Regions from separate parts of the Paenibacillus woosongensis genome, predicted to be linked through region 3. Evidence: riboswitches for the same ligand, from Rfam matches in the RefSeq annotation. Region 3 holds a riboswitch; each other region holds the start of a gene.

Region 1 (5,055 bases), 180 kb from region 3:
AAGCTGTATGCCCGCGGAGCAACGGATGATAAAGGCCAGCTGTTTCTGCATATCAAAGCCGTGGAGGCTATATTAAAGGAAGAGAAGCAGCTTCCGGTCAACATTAAGTTTTGCATTGAAGGCGAGGAGGAAATCGCCAGCCCTAACCTTCCGCCGTACTTGGATGAGCATAAGGAAAAGCTAGCGGCCGATGTCGTACTCATCTCCGATACGGCTCTGCTGGAGCCGGGCAAACCAGCGATCTGCATTGGGCTTCGCGGCCTTTGCTCCCTGGAAGTTACGGTGCACACCGCAAATACGGATCTGCACTCGGGAACCTTCGGAGGCGGCGTGCCGAATGCGCTGCATGCCATCGTTTCCTTGCTGGCCACGCTCCATGACGACAAGGGAAAAGTAGCCGTGGAGGGCTTCTATCAAGGAGTACCGGAGCTGACCCCTGCCATGCGCGAGGAATTCGCCAAGCAGCAATTCAACGAGGACAAATTAAAAGCCGACCTGGGCCTGGACACGCTCTATGGCGAGGAAGGCTATAGCTTCGTGGAACGGACCGGTGCCCGTCCAACGCTGGAATTGAATGGGGTATACGGCGGATTCCAGGGCGAAGGCTCCAAAACCGTCATTCCAAAGGAAGCTCACGCCAAAATTACGTGCCGCTTAGTCGGCAATCAGGATCCTCAGGATATTCTGGATAAAATCGAGGCGCACCTCAAGCAGCACGTACAGCCTGGCGCCAAGTTGAACATCGTCCAAGTCGAGAAAGCCCGGGCGTTCACTATCAATCCAGCGAATCCGATGCTGCAGAAAGCCGCGGACGCATACGAACGCGTATACGGCACCCGCGCCCTGTTTACGCACGACGGCGGTTCCATCCCGATTGTCGAAACATTATCGCGCGTCCTGAATGCCCCGGCCGTCATGATGGGCTTTGGGCTTCCCGACGAGAATCTCCATGCTCCCAACGAGCACTTCAATCTGGAGAATTTCGATAAAGGGCTGCAAACGATTGTAGACTATCTGAAATCGCTCTAGCACAGGTGACCATAAAACCATCCAGCCCCCTCCATATGGAGGGGGCTGGATGGTTTTATGGCTATAATAAGTTGAACTTTCTAGTTCAATTTATTATAAATGGATTTATAGCAGTTCATTTCTGCAGTAAGGAAGGAAAGAAGGATTTAAATGGATTTCATGTCGTTAGAAGTAAGGGAATTGTCAACCATGGCTGAATTCTTGGCTTTAGGTGCGTAAAATCCATTTAATCCTCTAAACCATTCACTTAGAGTGCAATTAGATACATGAATTCCATTTAGTGCACGACATCCTACATACCTAAGCTTGATAAATCAGGAAACATTTTTAACGATAAATGACATTTCCCGCTTCCTTGAACTGCCGTGATTTTTCCTCAAGGCCTTTGGCGATAGCCTCCTCTTCTTCAATTCCATGCTGCTTGGCATAATCGCGGATGTCCTGAGTGATTCGCATGCTGCAAAATTTAGGGCCGCACATGGAACAGAAGTGAGCGGTCTTGGCTCCTTCCGCGGGCAGAGTTTCATCATGATACTCCAGAGCTCTCTCAGGATCGAGCGAGAGGTTGAACTGGTCCCGCCAGCGGAATTCGAACCGGGCCTTGGATAACGCGTTATCTCTTTCTTGGGCCCCAGGATGTCCCTTCGCTAGATCAGCTGCATGTGCAGCTATTTTATAAGCAATGACTCCCTCGCGAACATCGTCTTTATTAGGGAGGCCGAGGTGTTCCTTAGGCGTCACATAACACAGCATAGCCGTCCCGAACCAACCGATCATAGCCGCTCCTATCGCTGAAGTAATGTGATCGTAGCCTGGAGCAATATCCGTAGTTAACGGACCCAGCGTATAGAAAGGAGCCTCCTGGCATATCTCCATTTGTTTGTCTACATTTTCTTTAATTAAGTGCATCGGTACGTGACCTGGCCCTTCGATCATCACCTGAACGTCATGTTTCCAAGCAATTTGGGTCAGTTCGCCGAGCGTCTCGAGCTCAGCGAACTGAGCTTCGTCGTTAGCATCCGCAATCGAACCCGGCCGCAGGCCGTCGCCAAGCGAAAAGGCGATGTCATAGCTTTTCATGATTTCACAGATTTCTTCAAAATGGGTATAAAGAAAGTTTTCTTGATGATGAGCAAGGCACCAGGCTGCCATGATGGATCCGCCGCGAGACACAATGCCTGTGACACGCTTAGCCGTTAACGGAATATACCGCAGGAGCACTCCGGCATGGATCGTAAAATAGTCGACGCCCTGCTCCGCCTGCTCGATCAATGTATCGCGGTAGACTTCCCAGCTCAATGCCTCGGCCTTCCCGCCTACCTTCTCCAATGCCTGGTAGAGCGGGACTGTGCCTACAGGCACCGGTGAATTGCGGATGATCCACTCCCGCGTCGTGTGAATGTTTTTCCCCGTGGAAAGATCCATAATCGTGTCAGCGCCCCAACGGGTCGCCCATCTCATCTTCTCCACTTCCTCCTCAATGGAGGAGGCGACGGCCGAGTTGCCGATGTTTGCATTGATTTTGACCAGAAAATGACGGCCGATAATCATCGGTTCGCTTTCAGGATGATTGATGTTGGAGGGAATAATCGCTCTGCCTTCGGCGACTTCCCTGCGTACGAATTCCGGAGTCACGTTCTCCCGGATTGAAATGTATTCCATTTCGGGCGTGATGATACCCTTTCTTGCGTAATGCATCTGCGTCACATTGCGGCCGGCTTTAGCTCTTAAAGGCTTACGGCGCAGGCCGGGGAATGTCTCCGTCTGATCAAGCTGCTTTTCTGTTTGGTATCCATCATCCTCAGGTCTTATGCTCCTGCCTTCATAAACCTCCACATCCCCCCGCTCCAGAATCCAATTTTTGCGGTTCGCTGGAAGCCCTGTCCTAATATCCGCATGATAGTTAGCGTCGGTGTAAGGACCGCTGCAATCATATACCCGAACGGGTTCATTCTCTTCTTCCGATTCTCCGCGAACGGTCGGCGCAAGTGCGATCTCTCTCATGGGCACCTGTATATCCGGCCGTGAACCTTGAAGATACACCTTGCGGCTGCCCGGAAAAGCTAGGAACTCAGGGTTTACTGTGTTGTTGCTGGTTTCGCTTGCCATTTCTATTCCTCCTTAGAATGAATGGGTTCAAGCGGAGCTGCTGCTGCCAAGTGCAACACAAAAAGACCGCAACGAAAGAAGCGGTCTCTGTATACACAAAGGCTCGAACGTTTCCTCCGCTGGCATTACCCAGATCAGGTATTACGGTCGACAGCGCATTAGCTATCCTCTCAGCCTGGTTGGCCCAAGCTCCCGTTTATTCAATTCACCAATATATAATATATGGAAAATAAGGAATTATCAACCCTAAAATACAATTCCTATTTCAGCCTCAAGCAACAAAAAACCTCCTAGTTCCTTTCCTCTCCGGACAAGGAATTAGAAGGCTTACGATTTTTGACGTGTTTTGCCCAAACCGTCAGATTTTCAGCTCCCCAAGCTTAATCAGCTCGACAACCGCCTGCGCACGACCTTTTACGTTCAATTTCTGCATGACATTAGAAATATGATTTCGTACGGTCTTCTCGCTAATGAATAGTTGCCCCGCAATGTCGCGCGTCGTTTTATCCTGCACGAGGAGTTCAAAAACTTCCCGCTCACGATGAGTCAACAGAAATTTGCTGTTACGATCGCTGCTTTTCAAAATGCGTCACCCCTCCTTGCTCGGGTTTTGTGGTGTAACAAGGTTAAGGGATACAGTCAAAACATATTATGAAATACAGCGAGTAAGCGTGCGATACAAAGCAAAAATGGGCTGCTTTTGGCAGCCCATTCCTTATTTGAAGGCCGTAGCGGCATAAACGGCTTTTTTCCAGCCATTGTAGAGCGATTCCCGCTCATTTTCTGGCATTGTCGGTTCAAATCGCCGTTCCAGGCTCCAGATGCGGCGAATTTCTTCAAGATCCCGCCAATATCCTACGGCAAGCCCAGCCAGATAAGCTGCGCCTAGCGCGGTCGTCTCGCGCACAGCCGGACGTTCCACCGGAACATCGAGAATATCGCTCTGGAATGCCATCAGGAACGTATTCGACACCGCTCCCCCGTCCACCCGCATCGTATTCACCTTGTAGCCGCAATCCTTCTCCATCGCCACTAGAATGTCCTTGGTCTGATAAGCCAAGGATTCAAGGGTTGCGCGGATAAAATGCTCCTTACTCGTTCCCCGAGTGAGGCCGAATACAGCGCCTCGAACGTCGCTGTCCCAATACGGGCTGCCTAAGCCGACAAAGGCCGGCACGACGTATACCCCCTCCGTGGACTGGACGCGTTCGGCATACCTTTCGCTGTCCTTCGACTCCCTAAACATCCGCAAACCGTCTCTTAGCCATTGTATGGCTGAACCGGAGACGAAGATACTTCCCTCAAGCGCATATTCAACCTTGCCGCCGATCCCCCAGGCAATCGATGTAATGAGGCCATGGCCCGACGAGACTGGCTGATCGCCCGTATTCATCAGCATGAAGCAGCCTGTGCCGTACGTCGTTTTTACCATGCCCCGCTCGAAGCAATTTTGTCCGAATAAAGCGGCCTGCTGGTCGCCCGCAGCTCCCGCAATCGGCACCTCATGTCCGAAGAAATGGTAAGGCGCCGTCCGTCCGTAAACCTCAGAGGATGAGCGTACTTCGGGAAGCATGACTTTCGGAACTTGAAGCAGCTCCAGAAGTTCGTCATCCCAGCATAGCTCATGAATGTTATACATCAAGGTCCTCGAAGCGTTAGAGTAGTCGGTCACATGCACCTGGCCGCCGGTCAGCTTCCAAATGAGCCAGGAATCGATCGTACCGAAGAGCAGCTCTCCCTTTTCTGCACGCTCCCTTGCTCCCTCGACATGATCCAGAATCCACTTCACTTTCGTCCCTGAGAAGTAGGGATCGATCAGCAGTCCCGTCTTTTGCTGGAATACTGGATTATGGCCCGCCGCCATCAGCTCCTCGCAAATATCCGCTGTCTGCCGGGATTGCCATACAACAGCATTGT
Region 2 (5,055 bases), 540 kb from region 3:
TTCAGGACATCAAGAAGCGCTATCCGCGCGAGGAGGTTCTTCTTCATACGACGGGAACGGTTACCGGCCTGGAGGCCATTCCGGGGGTAGTGCGGGTTGAACACCGCGAGCGCGGCTATTCTATCCGGATTTCCGATGTAGCGGCCGCGCAGGACATTCTGCGCCGGGCCATGGAAGAGAGCACAGTTGAGCATTTTGAAATCAAGGAACCGACGTTGAATCAAATCTTTATTAAAGAGGTAGGTGAGTCGCATGAATAAGCTGCTGCCGATCATTAATTTTACCTTTGCCAATAAGGTCAAGACGAAATCATTCGTCGTTACTACCGTCATTTTTGCCCTGCTGCTATCCATCGGTATTCATGTGCCGTATCTGATTCAATTGTTCTCGGGAAACGAGGGCGGTACAAGTTCCCAAATTGGCCTTGTCTATGGCAACCAGCCTGAAATTGCAGCGTCGCTGGAGGCGTTTATCGACAAGCAGCCGGATGGCAAAATCAAGCTCGTGAAATACGAGCAAGCGAATGATCAGGCGCTCATGCACGATATGGAGAACGGAACGATCAAGGGATACCTGGAGTTCGGCGAGGCTGAAGGGCTGCAATTTCCGAAGGTTATGTACACCTCCAAGAAGAACAGCATGGATTTAACGCTTCAGTCGACGCTCCAGCCCGCACTGGAGAACGTGAAAATGCAATACGTCACTCGTGGAAGCTCCCTAACCGAGGAGCAAATCGCGGCGATAAGCGCTCCCGTAATCATCGAAGAGCTGAAGGCCGAACAGGCCGCAGGAACGGGCAGTGCTGCCGATGCAAATGAAGGCTCTAAGCCGGCGGCGATCAATTACGTTATTGTATACGGCCTGATCGTTCTGTTCTTCATGACCAATATGATGACCGGCAACATGATTGCCGCAGAGGTAACTTCGGAGAAAAGCTCGCGGATCATGGAGATTCTGGTAACGAGCGTTTCACCGCTGACGCAAATGTTCGGCAAAATTCTAGGCATGTTCCTGGTCGGCCTGCTGCAGATCGCCATCTTCATCGCCGTAGTTGCCATCAACCTTGCATTGCCATACAATCAGGCATCCTTGGCCGAGTTGAATTTGGATTTATCGCAAATGGATCTATCCATTTTGCTTGTTGGTCTTATCTTCTATATTCTGGGCTATTTCCTCTATGCGACTTTGTACGCAGCGGTCGGCTCCATTGTCAGCCGCACGGAGGATCTTGGCCAGGCGGTGATGCCGATCACGATGCTTTCTCTGGCAGCATTCTATGTGGCGATGTTTAGCTTATCGTCTCCGAATTCCCTTCTGCTCAAGGTGTGCTCTTACATCCCGTTCGTGTCTCCGGTCACGATCCTGCTGCGGTATGGCGCAGGGGATGCAACGCTGCTGGAGGTAGGGCTGTCTCTGCTGATCCTTATTGTCGCTATCGTCTTCTTCAGCTGGCTGGCCGCCAAGATTTACCGCACGGGAGTCCTGCTGTACGGCAAGCGTCCGACGATGAAGGAGCTGCGCAAAGCGATGAAGGCGTACAAGATTTAACTCCGTGTGAATTTCAAAAATATCATTGTAACAAAGGAGAAGATGAACATGAAAAATTGGAAACGATCGCTCTTATCCCTCTTTATTTCTGTAGGCTTGCTTGCCACAGCGGCCCCGGCTATGGCTGCTCCACAGCCAGCTTCGGTCAAGATCAACAACCAAAACGTTGAATTCGCAACGAATGCGCCTATTGTTGATCACGGAACAACGCTGGTACCGCTGAAATCAACGCTGCAAGCGATGAATGTGGAGCTAAGCGATGTACAGGATGATACGATTCATGTCGTGATTGACGGCAAGGAGATTGCGCTGAACAGCAAGACAGAGCTGATTAACGGCGAGACGTACGCTCCGATTAGAATCGTTGGCGAAGCGGCAGGCTACAAGGTGCATTGGAATCAGCAATCCCGCACAGTGTTTCTTATCTCCGAAGCTACGGGGGAAGGTGCCCGCGGCTTCATGTGGGAAGTCAAACATGGCGGCAATACGGTCTATCTGGTAGGATCGATGCATATTGCGGACGACAGCTTTTATCCGCTGCGTTCGGAATTCGAGGATGCTTTTGCCGAAGCGGATTATTTGGGGGTAGAAATTGACCTTAGCAAGGCTGCTGATGAAGCCAATCAGAAGCTGATCCTGGATATGGGGATGTATCAGGACGGTACGACTTTGAAGGATCATGTGTCCAAGGAGACATATGCGAAGCTTGAGGATATTTTGCAGCAAAACGGCCTGGAGCCAAACGCCTTTGATGTCTTCAAGCCATGGGTCGTCGAGAGTACCATCAGCACGCTTAAATCGATGCAGTCAGGTTATGAAGCCTCTGCCGGAATCGACCTGTATTTCATCCAGAAAGCCATAGAACGCAAGCTGCCGGTGTTGGAACTGGAAACCTACGAGTCCCAACTGAGCATGCTCGACGGGTTCTCCAGCGAATTGCAGGAGAAAAACCTAAATACCGCCTTGGACAACTTCGATGTTTCGGCTGAACTTGTGGACGATATGGCCGCTATGTGGAAATCAGGGGATGATCAGAAACTGCTTGAGTTCACCGAGAGCATGATCGAGGATCCGGAGTATTACAAAGCGATGCTGACCGACCGGAATATCGTTATGGCCGATAAAATCGATGGATACCTGAAAAGCGACAAGAAAGCGGAATATTTCATTGTGGTTGGCGCAGCGCATTTCGCCGGCAAAGACGGCATCGTTCAGCTGTTGCAGGATAAAGGCTATTCCGTCGTTCGCAAATGAGGGTTCGGATAATCTTGCCAAGGTTACTAAGGTAAGTTATAGTGGGAGTAACTGAATATGGAGTGCGGGTGCTGGATAAAGTCCGGCTGAGATTGGAACCTGATGTTCCTGACCGTTAATCTGATCCAGGTAATGCTGGCGTAGAGAACATATCGAATTTAAAGCCATTCGTGTATTCTCGAATGGCTTTTTTGTGTCTTGCAGCCGGTAAATACAAAACGGAGGTAGAGTTGGCAGATGAGAGAGTTTCGTTTGTACGCTATTACCGATGAAAGAAGCCATCCCGGCAGGGAGCTTGCCGAAGTGATGGAGGAGGCTATTCTTGGCGGTGCAGATATCGTGCAGCTTCGGGACAAGCACAGCGAGCGGGCGGCTGTGCTGGAGAAGGCGAAGCGGCTTCGCGAATTGACACGCCGGTATGACGTTCCGTTAATCATCAACGATTATATCGATATTGCGCTTGAGGTGGATGCGGACGGCATTCATCTGGGCCAGGGCGACACACCGCTTCCCGTGGCCAGGGAGCTGGTCGGCGGGAAAATCATCGGCATTTCCACGCATGCGATCGAGGAAGCGCTGCTGGCAGAGCAGCAGGGAGCAGACTATATCGGCGTTGGTCCCATATACCCGACGGCTACGAAGGCGGATGCAACGCCGGTGACGCTCTCCTATGTCCGTGAGGTGGCGGAGAAAATCCGGATTCCGTTCGTGGCGATTGGCGGCATCAAGCTGCACAATGCGGATGAAGTGATCGCTGCCGGGGCAACGAGAATTTGCGCGGTGACCGAAATTGTAGGCAGTCCGGACGTAAAGGGGACATGCGAGGCCTTTATTCGCAAACTGGAGCAAGGGGGAGCGCATCATGGAAAATACGCAAATCGTTGAGTTGAAGGTGAATGGCGTTAAGCACAGCTTGCAGGCGGGAACTGTTCAGGATGTGATCGCCCATTTCGGCTTGACGGGCAAGCCGGTTATCGTGGAAGCGGACGGTGTGATTTTGACCCCCGAGCAGTGGGCGGATACCACGGTGTCTGCAGGGATGGTCATCGAGCTGGTTCATTTTGTGGGAGGGGGTTAAACGGATGCGGGACGATGTTTTGCGTATCGGCGGTCGCTCGCTGTCGTCGCGTTTTTTTATTGGCACAGGGCTGTTTCCCAACCCGTTCGTGCAGAAGGAAGCGATCCAAGCTTCCGGGGCGGAAGTGCTTACATTTGCTATTCGGCGCATTAATCTCGACGCGGTAGAGGATGATTCCATATTGCAGCATATCGAGGATGGCGCCTTTCAATATTTGCCGAACACATCAGGCGCAAGCACGGCCGAGGAAGCGGTCCGGATTGCGCGGCTTGCCAGAGCCTCCGGCCTCAGCGATTGGATCAAGGTTGAGATCAGCGCGGACGCGAAGACGTTGCTGCCCGACCCGATTGAGACGCTTAGGGCAACGGAAATGCTGGTCAAAGAAGGATTTACGGTGCTTCCTTATATTTCGGACGATCCGGTCATCTGCCGCCGGCTTGAAGAAGCCGGGGCTGCTGCGATCATGCCGGGAGCAGCGCCGATCGGCACGGGGCTCGGCATATTGAATCCTTACAATTTAGGCCTGATTGTAGAGGAAGCGGGCGTGCCCGTTATCGTGGATGCCGGGCTTGGGACGGCCAGTGACGTCACGAAGGCGATGGAACTGGGCGTAGACGGGGTGCTTATGAACACTCCGGTAGCCAAGGCGAAGGATCCGGTCATGATGGCAACCGCCATGAAGCACGCGATAGAGGCGGGACGGCTTGCTTATTTATCCGGACGAATTGCCCGGAAGAAGTACGCTTCCGCGAGCAGTGGCCTGGAACAGTTTATTTTGAAATAGCCCTATGAAAAATGGCGCTTGGGAGCGATAGCATGATGCAGAATATTGTTATTATGGGCGGCGGCGTTATCGGATTGTCCTGCGCCTTTGAATTGCGGAAGCGGGGGCATAACATAACTCTGCTGGAAATCGGCAAATGCGGCGGTCAAGCCTCGGGAGCAGCCGCCGGTATGCTGGCGCCATACTCCGAAAACCTGGAGGAGCCGGACGAATTCTTTCGACTATGCCTGGACAGCCTGCGGCTGTATCCCACATGGCAAGCGGAGATCAGTCAGATGTCGGGAGAAGCCTTTGAATATGCCAACTCTGGTAGCCTTTATGCGGTATACCATGAAGCGGATATTTTGGCCTTGGAGGGCAGGCTGCTCTGGCAGCGGGAATTCGGTTCCTC
Region 3 (5,055 bases):
CTAATTAGTTACATCATTTCCAATTAATATGCTGCGTTTGGTGTTTATGCATCTCAATGTCGATTGCAAACCTAACAACCAAATTATGAATTTTGCTGAGAATCCCTCTCCTAGATGCCATTTGTGTGGTAGTATATGTAGTTGAGCCCGAAATAGGAGAATTATCCGGTGGTATAATGATGGTATGAGGCAAAAAGAAATACAAAGGAAACAAGGAATTGAAAGAGGAGAACTGAACTTGGAAGATTATAATGAAATGCTTGAACAAATGAATATCCAGCATGCGATTATCGGGGAAGTGACGACAAGCCTGCCTGACATTCTTCAAGATTTGACGAAGGTCCGTTTGTCATCGCTTGCTTCGGCCTGCAATTTGCCTGGACGTTCCAAGATGAAAAAGCAAGAATTAATAGAAGCGCTAACAGCATACATGACCGATGCGGAGCATCTGCAATCCGCCCTGCTGATTGTCGGCGGCCTGGAATGGCAATTGTTCGAATCGCTTCTTCGTCAACCTGTTCTGCAGAACAATCTCATTCTAATTGAGCACTACTGGTATTTAATGAACCGTGGGCTAGTATTTACTTATTTCAGCGAGGGTCAGCTTTATGTCGTCATGCCGGACGAGATTAGAGAAGCCTATGCCAAGCTGGATCACGCGAAATTCCATCAACAACGGGCGAGTGTACAGCTCGTTCATGAGTATATATTAGCTATGACGCACTTATACGGTGTGATTGAGCCGGATAAGGTCATTGAAATTTACAATGCGCAGAACAGCGAACAGCTCGATCAGAAACGGTTCAAGGAGCTGCTTGGAGAGTTAACGAGCAGAGAACAGAATTATACGATGGAGGACGGCTTCATCGTCGACGGATATTTGTCTCTAGAGGATTCGCAAGGAGAGCTTAAAGAACTGCTGGCGCAAGTACAAGGCAAGCCTTATTTCATTCCGAAACGCGAAGAGCTGCTGAAATACGCCGATGAAGATTACTTCGAGATGACGCCGCAGCTGACGAAGCTGAGAGCATACATCATGAAGGAAATTTCCCGGGATGCGGAAATGATCGACTATCTTATCGACGATATACAGTTAGCCTGCACGATGCAAGCGACCTCGGGAGAGCTGATCCGTGAATTCGAGAGAAGAGGCCTGAAATTCCAAAGCATGGAGCAGGCGGATACGGTTATCGGTCTAATGAACGATGTGTACAACCATACAAGACTGTGGATCCATAGAGGTCATACTCCTTTTGAGATGAACCGGATTTCCGGAAATGTGGAGCTGAGAGCGGCACATCGCCAGCTAAGTCCATTGAACAAAAGCCAGGTGTCCGTCACCAAAATCGGCCGCAACGAACCATGCCCGTGCGGCAGCGGCTTCAAGTACAAAAAATGCTGCGGCAAATAAAATGAAATGCCAAAAATTTGACAACACTTGTAAAGACAGATACAGTAATAGTGAAAATGAATAGGAAGTCCACTAGGGGAGCCGGCAGCGGCTGAGACAAGATCGTAATCTTGGACCCTTTGAACCTGATCTAGTTCGTACTAGCGTAGGAAAGTGGAGTCGGAATCCGATGCCTGACACTTATTGCAGCTTGCTGCCCGTGTAAAGGTGGCGTTGAATGAGGCCGCTCCATTGATGGAGCGGCCTTTTTGGTATTTTTGCATGTGCGGCATCGTCCCTAACGGCTTCCTGATCATGTTCGCATTATATCCGGAGGTGGGGAACCATGAGTTTTACGCAGGAGCTTCGACAGAAGGCGGACGGTATCTTTCAGGCTATTTTTGAACACCCTTTTGTGAGAGGAATCGCTAACGGCGACTTGCGGAAGGAGCAGCTCATTCACTACGTCAAGCAGGATCATGAATATTTAACGGCGTATATGCGGATTTACGGCATTGCCATATCCAAATGCTCGAGCCGCGACGAGATCGAAATGTTTAATCAGCAAATCTCTTTCATTCTGAACAGTGAAGTTCATCCGCATCATAACTTCTGTGCGGTTGCCGGAGTCAGCTATGATGAAATGCAGGGTTATGCGCTCGCTCCGGGGGCACATCATTATATCCGCCACATGCTGAACGTGGCTCATGAAGGAAGCCTGGCTGAAATTATGGCAGTGCTGCTGCCGTGTCCGTGGACTTACCTGGAGATTGGCGAGAAGCTGATGAGAGAAGTGCAGCCGACCGAGGCCCATCCATTCTATGAATGGATCCATTTCTATGCGACGCGGACGAATACGACCGCTAAATTCTCCGAGCGTCTGGACAAGTGGGCGGAAATTACGACCGAGCTTGAACGCAAAAAAATGACCGAGCACTATCTATTGAGCTGCCAGCTCGAGTATATGTTCTGGGATATGGCCTATAACGTTCAGGATTGGCCGGTGTCCATGAATACGGCGGAATACGCATTATAAGTGAGGCGGATCATAATGAATACACTGGAAAACGATATAACAGCACTTCTTACAAAGGTTCAGAGAACCAAACCGCTTATTCATAATATGACCAACGTAGTAGTTACCAATTTTACAGCAAACGGGCTATATGCTCTTGGTGCATCTCCCGTCATGGCGTATGCGCCGGAGGAGGTGGCCGATATGGCGAAAATTGCCGGGGCGCTCGTGCTCAACATCGGCACGTTGACGAAGGAGCAGGTCGAGGCGATGATCATCGCCGGAAAATCGGCGAACGAGCATGGCGTACCGGTGCTGCTTGACCCGGTTGGGGCCGGGGCAACGGCGTTCCGCACGGCGTCGGCGCTGCGGATTCTCCGCGAGGTGAAGGTCTCCCTCGTGCGGGGAAATGCGGCGGAAATCGCCAACCTTATCGGCGAGTCGCGTGAAATCAAAGGCGTTGACGCCGGAGATGGCGCCGACAATGAGAACGCCGGACTTGGGCTGCGGGCTTCGCGGCAGCTGAATGCGATCGTAGCGATTACAGGCAAGGAGGATGTTATCTCGGACGGGAGCCTGTGCCGGGTCGTTAGCGGCGGGGATGCGCTGCTGACCCAGGTGACGGGAGCAGGCTGCCTGCTGACATCGGTGCTGGGCGCTTTTGCCGCGGTGGAGAAGGATTTGCTGCTGGCGGGTACGGCTGGGCTGGCCTTTTACGGCGCGGCTGCCTCCCGGGCGGCTGAGCGCACATCTGAAATCGGCCCGGGCAGTTTCCAAGCCGCTTTTCTCGATGAGTTGGCCAAACTTCACCCTCACTCCCTGAAGGGACATGCTGCGGTTCGAGAATTTCAGGCCTCCGCCACAGGGGAGGCGTTGATATGAACATAGCCAGAGCACTTACGGTTGCCGGTTCGGATAGCGGAGGCGGTGCGGGCATACAGGCCGATCTCAAGACATTCCAGGAGCTGGATGTCTTCGGCATGTCGGCCATTACGGCCATCACGGTGCAGAATACGCTGGGTGTTCAGGGCGTGTACCCGCTGCCGCCGCAAGCTGCTGCAGAGCAAATCGATGCCGTAAGCACCGATCTTGGCGTCGATGCCTTGAAGACGGGGATGCTGTTCAGCGCCGAGATCATTGAAGCGGTGGCTGGACGCATCAAGGAGCATGGCTGGCGCAATGTCGTCGTTGATCCGGTGATGATCGCCAAGGGCGGAGCAGATTTGCTGCTGCCGGAAGCCGTGCGAGCCTTGAAGGAGCAGCTGCTGCCGCTGGCGCTGATCGTCACGCCGAATATACCGGAAGCCGAGGCATTGTCCGGCATGACTATCCGCTCGATGGCGGATCGCCGTGAGGCAGCCAAGCGCATCTGCGCTTATGGCCCGGCAGTTGCCGTGATCAAGGGCGGACACGACGAGGATGGCGAGCAGGTGGTCGACCTGATCTATGACGGCACGTCTTGCACGGAGCTGAAGGGCCGGCGGATTCATACCGTTCATACGCACGGAACGGGCTGTACTTATTCCGCGGCGATAACAGCCGGACTGGCGAAGGGATTGCCGGTGCTCGAGGCGGTGCAGATGGCCCGCGATTATATCCAGGCTGCGATTGAGGACAGCCTGGAGCTGGGGCAGGGGCATGGCCCGACGAATCACTGGGCATTTCGCCGCAGAAAGGAGCAGGAGCGATGAGCGGCAGCAGCATCTCTCCTGAACAAATGCGCCGGTACTTGCAGATGTACCTGGTCATCGGCAGCGTGAACTGCCGGGAGGAGCCGCTGCGCGTCGTGGAGGAAGCGTTGAGCGGGGGCGCGACGATGGTCCAGTTCCGCGAGAAGGGCCCGGGCGCGCTGACCGGGGAGGCCAAGCTTGCGCTCGCTCTTGAGCTGCAAGCGGCCTGCCGCCGCGCCGGGGTGCCATTCATCGTCAACGATGACGTGGAGCTAGCCGCCCGGATTGGGGCGGACGGCATCCACGTCGGTCAGGACGATGAAGCCGCGGGAGCCGTTCGCGCACGGATCGGCAACCGCATCCTCGGCGTGTCCGCGCACACGGTGAAGGAGGCGCGGACAGCGCTTGTTCACGGCGCCGACTATATCGGCGTCGGCCCGGTCTACCCGACGATCTCCAAGGATGACGCGCGCCCGGTGCAGGGGACGGGAATGATCCAGGAGATGCGGGCGCAAGGGATCCAACTGCCGATCGTCGGTATTGGGGGCATTACCGCAGAGCGTGCCGCTGAGGTGGTACGAGCAGGCGCGGACGGCGTTGCTGTCATCTCCGCGGTTACGCAGGCGGCGAATGTGCGCGAAGCTGCCGGAGATCTGCTGGAGCAGGTCGCCCGGGCAGCCGGACGATAACAGAACGGCGCGGACTCTGAAGCATCAAAGCAGGCCGCAGATTCATCACTGGAATCTGCGGCCTTTTTGTCGTATAAAAAATTCAGTTATTTGGTCTCAGAAACAAAAACTGGAATTTTACGTCTAATTAAATACGAGTCATATTTTTCCGCTCACGCACATATAATGTATAAACAAATGCCCCTTTTTTCGGTACAAACTATGCCGCACCTTATAGGCTCTATAAAGACTAAAGAGATTGCGAGCAAGATGATAGGAAAGGAAGCGACCCGCCTGGAGCGATGCTTAAGG
Region 4 (5,055 bases), 2.6 Mb from region 3:
CTTCCGAATGATTAGGCATGGGTCCGGATCACCGGCCGCCAGCAAAATTCATAGCGGAAGGATATGCTTTATCTCTTCCTTTTCTTACAACAACGTACGTATGAAGTTATTTGTTACATCATTTTTGACTGGATTTAATTACCGCAACACATGGATTCCAAAATGGCCCAGCATCTCGCTCAGCAAGGATAGCGGCAGTCCAACCACGTTAAAATAACAGCCTTCGATTCCCGTGACAAAAATCGACCCGAGTCCTTGTATCGCATAAGCGCCCGCTTTGTCCAAGCCTTCTCCGGTCCTGGCATATGCGGCGATCTCTTCCTCGGCTGCGGTTCTCATCGTAACGGTCGTACGGCGATATTCGACTTCCGTTCTTCCAGTAATCACATCGATGCAGGCCACGGCAGTATACACATCGTGGCTTCGTCCCTGCAGGGAACGGAGCAAGGAAGCTGCCTCCGCTTCATCCTTGGGCTTGCCAAGCACTTGTCCGTCCAAGACGACAATTGTATCGCTGCCGATGATAACGGCTTCGCGCGTTGCTGGCTCAAGCGTTGCCTGAACCGCCTTGGCCTTGCGCAGCGCAAGCTCCATCACGATTCGCTCCGGCTCCCATTGCTCCGGCGTAGTTTCGTCCGCTTCGCTTGGAATCACCTCAAACGGAATATGTAAGGAAGCCAGCAATTCCCGTCTGCGCGGTGAAGTCGAGGCCAATATGACATACTGCGATGATGAAGCTGCAATTTCCAAGTTCATATGCTCCTTTGCCCGGCTGTCGCCCGAATAAGTTCAGAGCTGTTAACCTCGCCATTTTTTGACACTTTGCACTTCATTATTATAAGGTTAATTGATCGGCAATACAAACATAAAAAAGGCAGGGGCAACTATTTCCAATTCCCTGCCTTTTGATGGTTCATTTACAGCCCTTCTTGGCCTCCGACCAGCTTTTGTTCCGCCAGAATGAACCGCATCACTTCGTTCTGCACTTCCCAGAGCATGGTTTGCTCGCCCTTCTCGTTAAATTCCTCCATCGCCTCAACCGCACTGTTCATCGCCTTCTCCATCTCCTTTGCTTCAGCCTCCGCGGCTGCCGTCAGCTTGCCTCGAACGTCGGCGGCGCTTTTGGTCCACAGCTGATGGCTCTCCCTTAGCCGGCCGATTTCCTCCTGGCTCTGGCGCCCGGGAGAAGCTTCTCCCAGAAGAGCTGCCGAGGAGGAGCTGAGCATATAGGCGAGATCCGCACTCTGCGCCAAATATTGCTGGAGGGATGCCGCATCCCCTTTATATTCCATCGTAGCCGATTCAGGCAAGGCAATTTCATGCAAAATGAGGTGAACGCCTCCTGTCTTCAGCCTCCCGCTCAGCAGTTTAGCTTCCTCACGGTCCGGGGAGACTCCCGCATAGACCCGCTTCTCATCCAAGGTATCCCGCGCGGCGGCAATTCCCGCGGAGCGCAATTGTTCCTGGGCCAGGGCAACGCCTTCCGCTGTGCTGAACACGCCGTACTGCAGGAAATGATAGCTCTGCGAAGGCAGAACGACCTGTACGAGCGGAACCTGTTCCTCCGTAATGACACTGCCCAGTACGGGAATATCGGCCGCTTCTCCGGCCGCCCCCTGCTTCGGCACGCTAATTCCAGGGATCGGCACCGTCATTTCCTGGTCGAACATGGACAGAACGACGAATCCAAAGAGCGCTCCGGTCACGATCGCGCCGGTCAGCGAGCCGGCAACCTTCCACCAGGAGGTCCGCGTTTTACGAAAATAATAATCTCCGCCGCCTGGCTCGGCATGCTCTGGCAATAGGGCAATCCCTGTTCCTGTATGGTCTGTAAAGGGATCTCCCCAATAATCTATCGTTTCCACCGCACGGTAAGTTATAGGAGTATCCTTCGGTTCCTGTTCTGATCGCTCGGGCGGCTTGTCATGCCCTGAAGCGGGGGTGGCCTCCAGCCGCTGGCGATCTCCAGCCTTCTGTGCACTGTGCGCTTGTTGCCCATGTTCATCGAACCGGAATGTCATCTTTGCCTTGTTCACGATCCGCACGCTCCTTGTCCTCTCTTCTACCGTTACAATATGAATATTTGCGAGAATATAGACCACTTCATTTAAACAAGGCTTTACAATTGAAAGGAACTCTGTATAATGGGAACCATTGACAACCGCATCACGAAAAAATGCACTAGGGGTGCCTTTGCTGGCTGAGAGATCGTTCCCGCTTGAGGAACGGTTAACCCTTTACACCCGATCTAGATCATACTAGCGTGGGGAAGTGCGGGGAAACGATAAATAGCGCTGCGTGCTTGCTTTAAAATGTTTAAGCAGACACAGGCTGTATCGATATAACTGCACTCTTCGGGTGCGGTTTTTTTGTCGTTATCAGCGATAATTTAAATTAACCAGGGGAGGAAAAGCATCATGACCAATTCATTCAACCACAACATTCAAGCCGCGGCCTGCGGCACCAGCCGCATCGTCGGCTGCCGGTTCTCTCTGTTTCCGATGAGCGACCGGTTCGTTCCGATCATTCTTGGAGCGCTGGAGCATACCGATACGTCCAAGGTCTGGGTTCAAAGCGATGACGTCAGCACCTGCGTGCGCGGCCGCCATGAGCATGTGTTCGACGTAGTTAAATCCATTTTCCTGCAGGCGGCAAAAAGCGGTGAGCATGTCGTTCTTAGCGCAACCTTTTCCGTAGGCTGCCCGGGAGATACGGAAGGAGATGTCTTCATGTCTGAGGACGATGTCCGTTTGAACGAAGGGAACAAAACATCGGTTGATACCGCAGCTCAATTCGCCCTTTACCCGATGGGGGTGCCCCACTACATGGACGTCATTTATGATGCGGTCAAAGCGGCGGAAGCCGAGGGAACGTTCTCCGGCGGAATTCATTACGCTAGCCGCCTGGATGGAACCGCCCAACAGGTGTTTCGTTCACTCGAAAATGCCTTTGTCACGTCAAGCACCAAGACTTCCCATCTAGTCATGACGGCCACAATCTCCTGCAACAGCCCGTCAGCCAAACCGGAGCATGTGCAGAGGAAGGGGGAATAAGGATGTCATCCTGGAAGCTTCGCGACATTATCGTTCTCAGCTCGCTGTCCGTCGTGTTTGCTGTCGTCTATTTGATTTTCCTGCAGATAGGCAATGTGCTCGTCGGCTTTATGGGTCCGATGGGATATGAGGTCATCTTCGGCATATGGTTTATCGTTTCGATCATTTCAGCCTATATCTTGCGCAAGCCCGGAGCAGCCCTGCTGTCCGAGACGATCGCCGGGACGATCGAGGTATTGATCGGCAACGTCACCGGCCCGATCCTGATTCTGTCGGCCTTTATTCAAGGCCTCGGCGCGGAAGCGGTATTCGCCGCCGTAAGATACCGTTACTACAACACAGCAGTGCTCATGGGCGCAGGCGTAGGCGCGGCCGTATTCAGCTTTGGCTGGGGCTTCTTTCAATCCGGCTTCGCCGCTTTGTCCACGGGTCTAGTCATCTCGATGTTCATCGTCCGGGTTATCAGCGGTGCAGTGATCGCCGGCCTGCTAGGCAAATGGATATCCGATGCGCTGGCCCGGACAGGCGTATTGAGGAGCTTTCCCATCGGGAAGGCCGCTGTCCAAAGCGCCAATCAACAACGAACCTCGGTGAAGCAGTAATGAATACGTTGCTCCCGAATCAAGAAACGATGGATAAACCGATGGTCTTGGAGACAAAAAATTTATCCCTGGCTTTCAGCGAGGACGGGGAGGAGCAGGTGTTCTCCTCGATTTCCCTCCGGCTGCATCAAGGCGAATTGCTGCTGCTCCTTGGTCCAAGCGGCTGTGGGAAAAGTTCCTTGGCCCTCTGCCTGAACCGGGTGTACCCGTCAGCCATCGATAGCCTGGTGACAGGCGGCGTTTATCTGTATGGCAAATCCCTAGAGGGACAGGATCCAGGTGAAATTGCGCAGCAGGTAGGCATTGTGTTCCAAGACGTGGACAGCCAATTTTGCATGCTTAAGGTGGAGGAGGAGCTTGCTTTTTGCCTGGAAAATATCGGCTGCCCACGGGAACAAATCAGCGCGAAAATCGACGAAGCGCTGCGGCTTGTCGATCTGACCGACTGGCGGAGCGCGCATATCCATACTTTATCCGGTGGAATGAAGCAGCGGCTCGCCCTAGCCTGCGCTCTGGCTTTGAATCCGGATGTACTCATCCTTGACGAGCCCACATCCAATCTGGATCCGCTGGCTTGCTCGCACTTGGCCGATCTCATTCATTCCATCCGCAAGCAGCGGCAAATGAGCATCTTGCTGATCGAGCACCAGCTCGATGCCTGGATGCCTTATGTCGATCGCCTTGCCGTGATGGGCACAGAAGGTAAACTTGTTTACGAAGGGGAGCCCCGAACCTATTTCGCCAATTTTAAAGAAGAGGCGCAGCATTTGGGAATATGGATGCCGGGGGCCGTCCGCCTGCATGAGCAGCTGCAGATAGACAGAGAACCTTCATGGCAGCCGCTCACCAGGGACGAGCTGGCCGAACTGTGGCTGAGCAAACCCGATTCCGTAAAAAGAACGCTGCTTCAGCAGTTGGAGCAAACCGATGTCTCCCGATCCAAGCTGCCGGACGAAGGGGCTGCCGATGCTAGCGGCAAGGAAGCCTTGCTGTCGGTCGATAGCCTTTCCTTCGAGCGCAGCGGAGGACAGAAGATTCTCGACAGGCTGTCACTGTCGATCCCTGCCGGGCAGTTCATTGCCCTCGTCGGCCAGAACGGGGCGGGGAAGTCGACCCTCGCCGCGCTCTTGTCGGGCATATTGGAGCCATCCTCCGGCAGAATCACCTTCTCTGGCCGACCCTTGCCGGACTGGCCGGAGAAGGAGCTGCGCAAGCGCGTTGGTCTCATTTTCCAGCATCCGGAGCATCAATTCGTCACTGATACCGTCTACGACGAGCTTGCCTTCGGCCTGCGGCTGCAGAAGCTGTCTGAGGAGGCTGTATCCGATCGGGTCGAGTCGCTGCTTGAGCAGTATCGCCTGCAGCACCGTCGCGGCTTCAGTCCCTTCGCCCTGAGCCAG

The links. A riboswitch is a leader RNA that binds a small molecule or an ion and turns the genes downstream of it on or off. The one in region 3 is predicted to bind thiamine pyrophosphate.
Region 1: it holds a riboswitch for thiamine pyrophosphate, as region 3 does, so the genes downstream of both, thiC (phosphomethylpyrimidine synthase ThiC) here and tenA (thiaminase II) in region 3, are expected to answer to the same signal.
Region 2: it holds a riboswitch for thiamine pyrophosphate, as region 3 does, so the genes downstream of both, thiE (thiamine phosphate synthase) here and tenA (thiaminase II) in region 3, are expected to answer to the same signal.
Region 4: it holds a riboswitch for thiamine pyrophosphate, as region 3 does, so the genes downstream of both, QNH46_RS18485 (YkoF family thiamine/hydroxymethylpyrimidine-binding protein) here and tenA (thiaminase II) in region 3, are expected to answer to the same signal.

Annotation. Positions count from the first base shown of each region.
Region 1 covers NZ_CP126084.1:1,593,318-1,598,372, reverse strand. The annotation lists gene QNH46_RS06950 (dipeptidase) at 1-1,029, shown strand, start outside; gene thiC (phosphomethylpyrimidine synthase ThiC) at 1,357-3,138, opposite strand; TPP riboswitch at 3,233-3,344, opposite strand; gene QNH46_RS06940 (helix-turn-helix domain-containing protein) at 3,497-3,721, opposite strand; gene glpK (glycerol kinase GlpK) at 3,854-5,055, opposite strand, start outside.
Region 2 covers NZ_CP126084.1:869,748-874,802, forward strand. The annotation lists gene QNH46_RS03795 (ABC transporter ATP-binding protein) at 1-260, shown strand, start outside; gene QNH46_RS03800 (ABC transporter permease) at 253-1,548, shown strand; gene QNH46_RS03805 (TraB/GumN family protein) at 1,597-2,802, shown strand; TPP riboswitch at 2,857-2,966, shown strand; gene thiE (thiamine phosphate synthase) at 3,040-3,687, shown strand; gene thiS (sulfur carrier protein ThiS) at 3,665-3,880, shown strand; gene QNH46_RS03820 (thiazole synthase) at 3,885-4,664, shown strand; gene QNH46_RS03825 (FAD-dependent oxidoreductase) at 4,697-5,055, shown strand, end outside.
Region 3 covers NZ_CP126084.1:1,411,907-1,416,961, forward strand. The annotation lists gene QNH46_RS06140 (Rho termination factor N-terminal domain-containing protein) at 239-1,411, shown strand; TPP riboswitch at 1,476-1,580, shown strand; gene tenA (thiaminase II) at 1,737-2,426, shown strand; gene thiM (hydroxyethylthiazole kinase) at 2,442-3,287, shown strand; gene thiD (bifunctional hydroxymethylpyrimidine kinase/phosphomethylpyrimidine kinase) at 3,284-4,096, shown strand; gene thiE (thiamine phosphate synthase) at 4,093-4,764, shown strand.
Region 4 covers NZ_CP126084.1:4,032,822-4,037,876, forward strand. The annotation lists gene QNH46_RS18475 (Maf family protein) at 139-756, opposite strand; gene QNH46_RS18480 (SPOR domain-containing protein) at 918-2,036, opposite strand; TPP riboswitch at 2,174-2,287, shown strand; gene QNH46_RS18485 (YkoF family thiamine/hydroxymethylpyrimidine-binding protein) at 2,418-3,053, shown strand; gene QNH46_RS18490 (ECF transporter S component) at 3,056-3,655, shown strand; gene QNH46_RS18495 (ABC transporter ATP-binding protein) at 3,655-5,055, shown strand, end outside.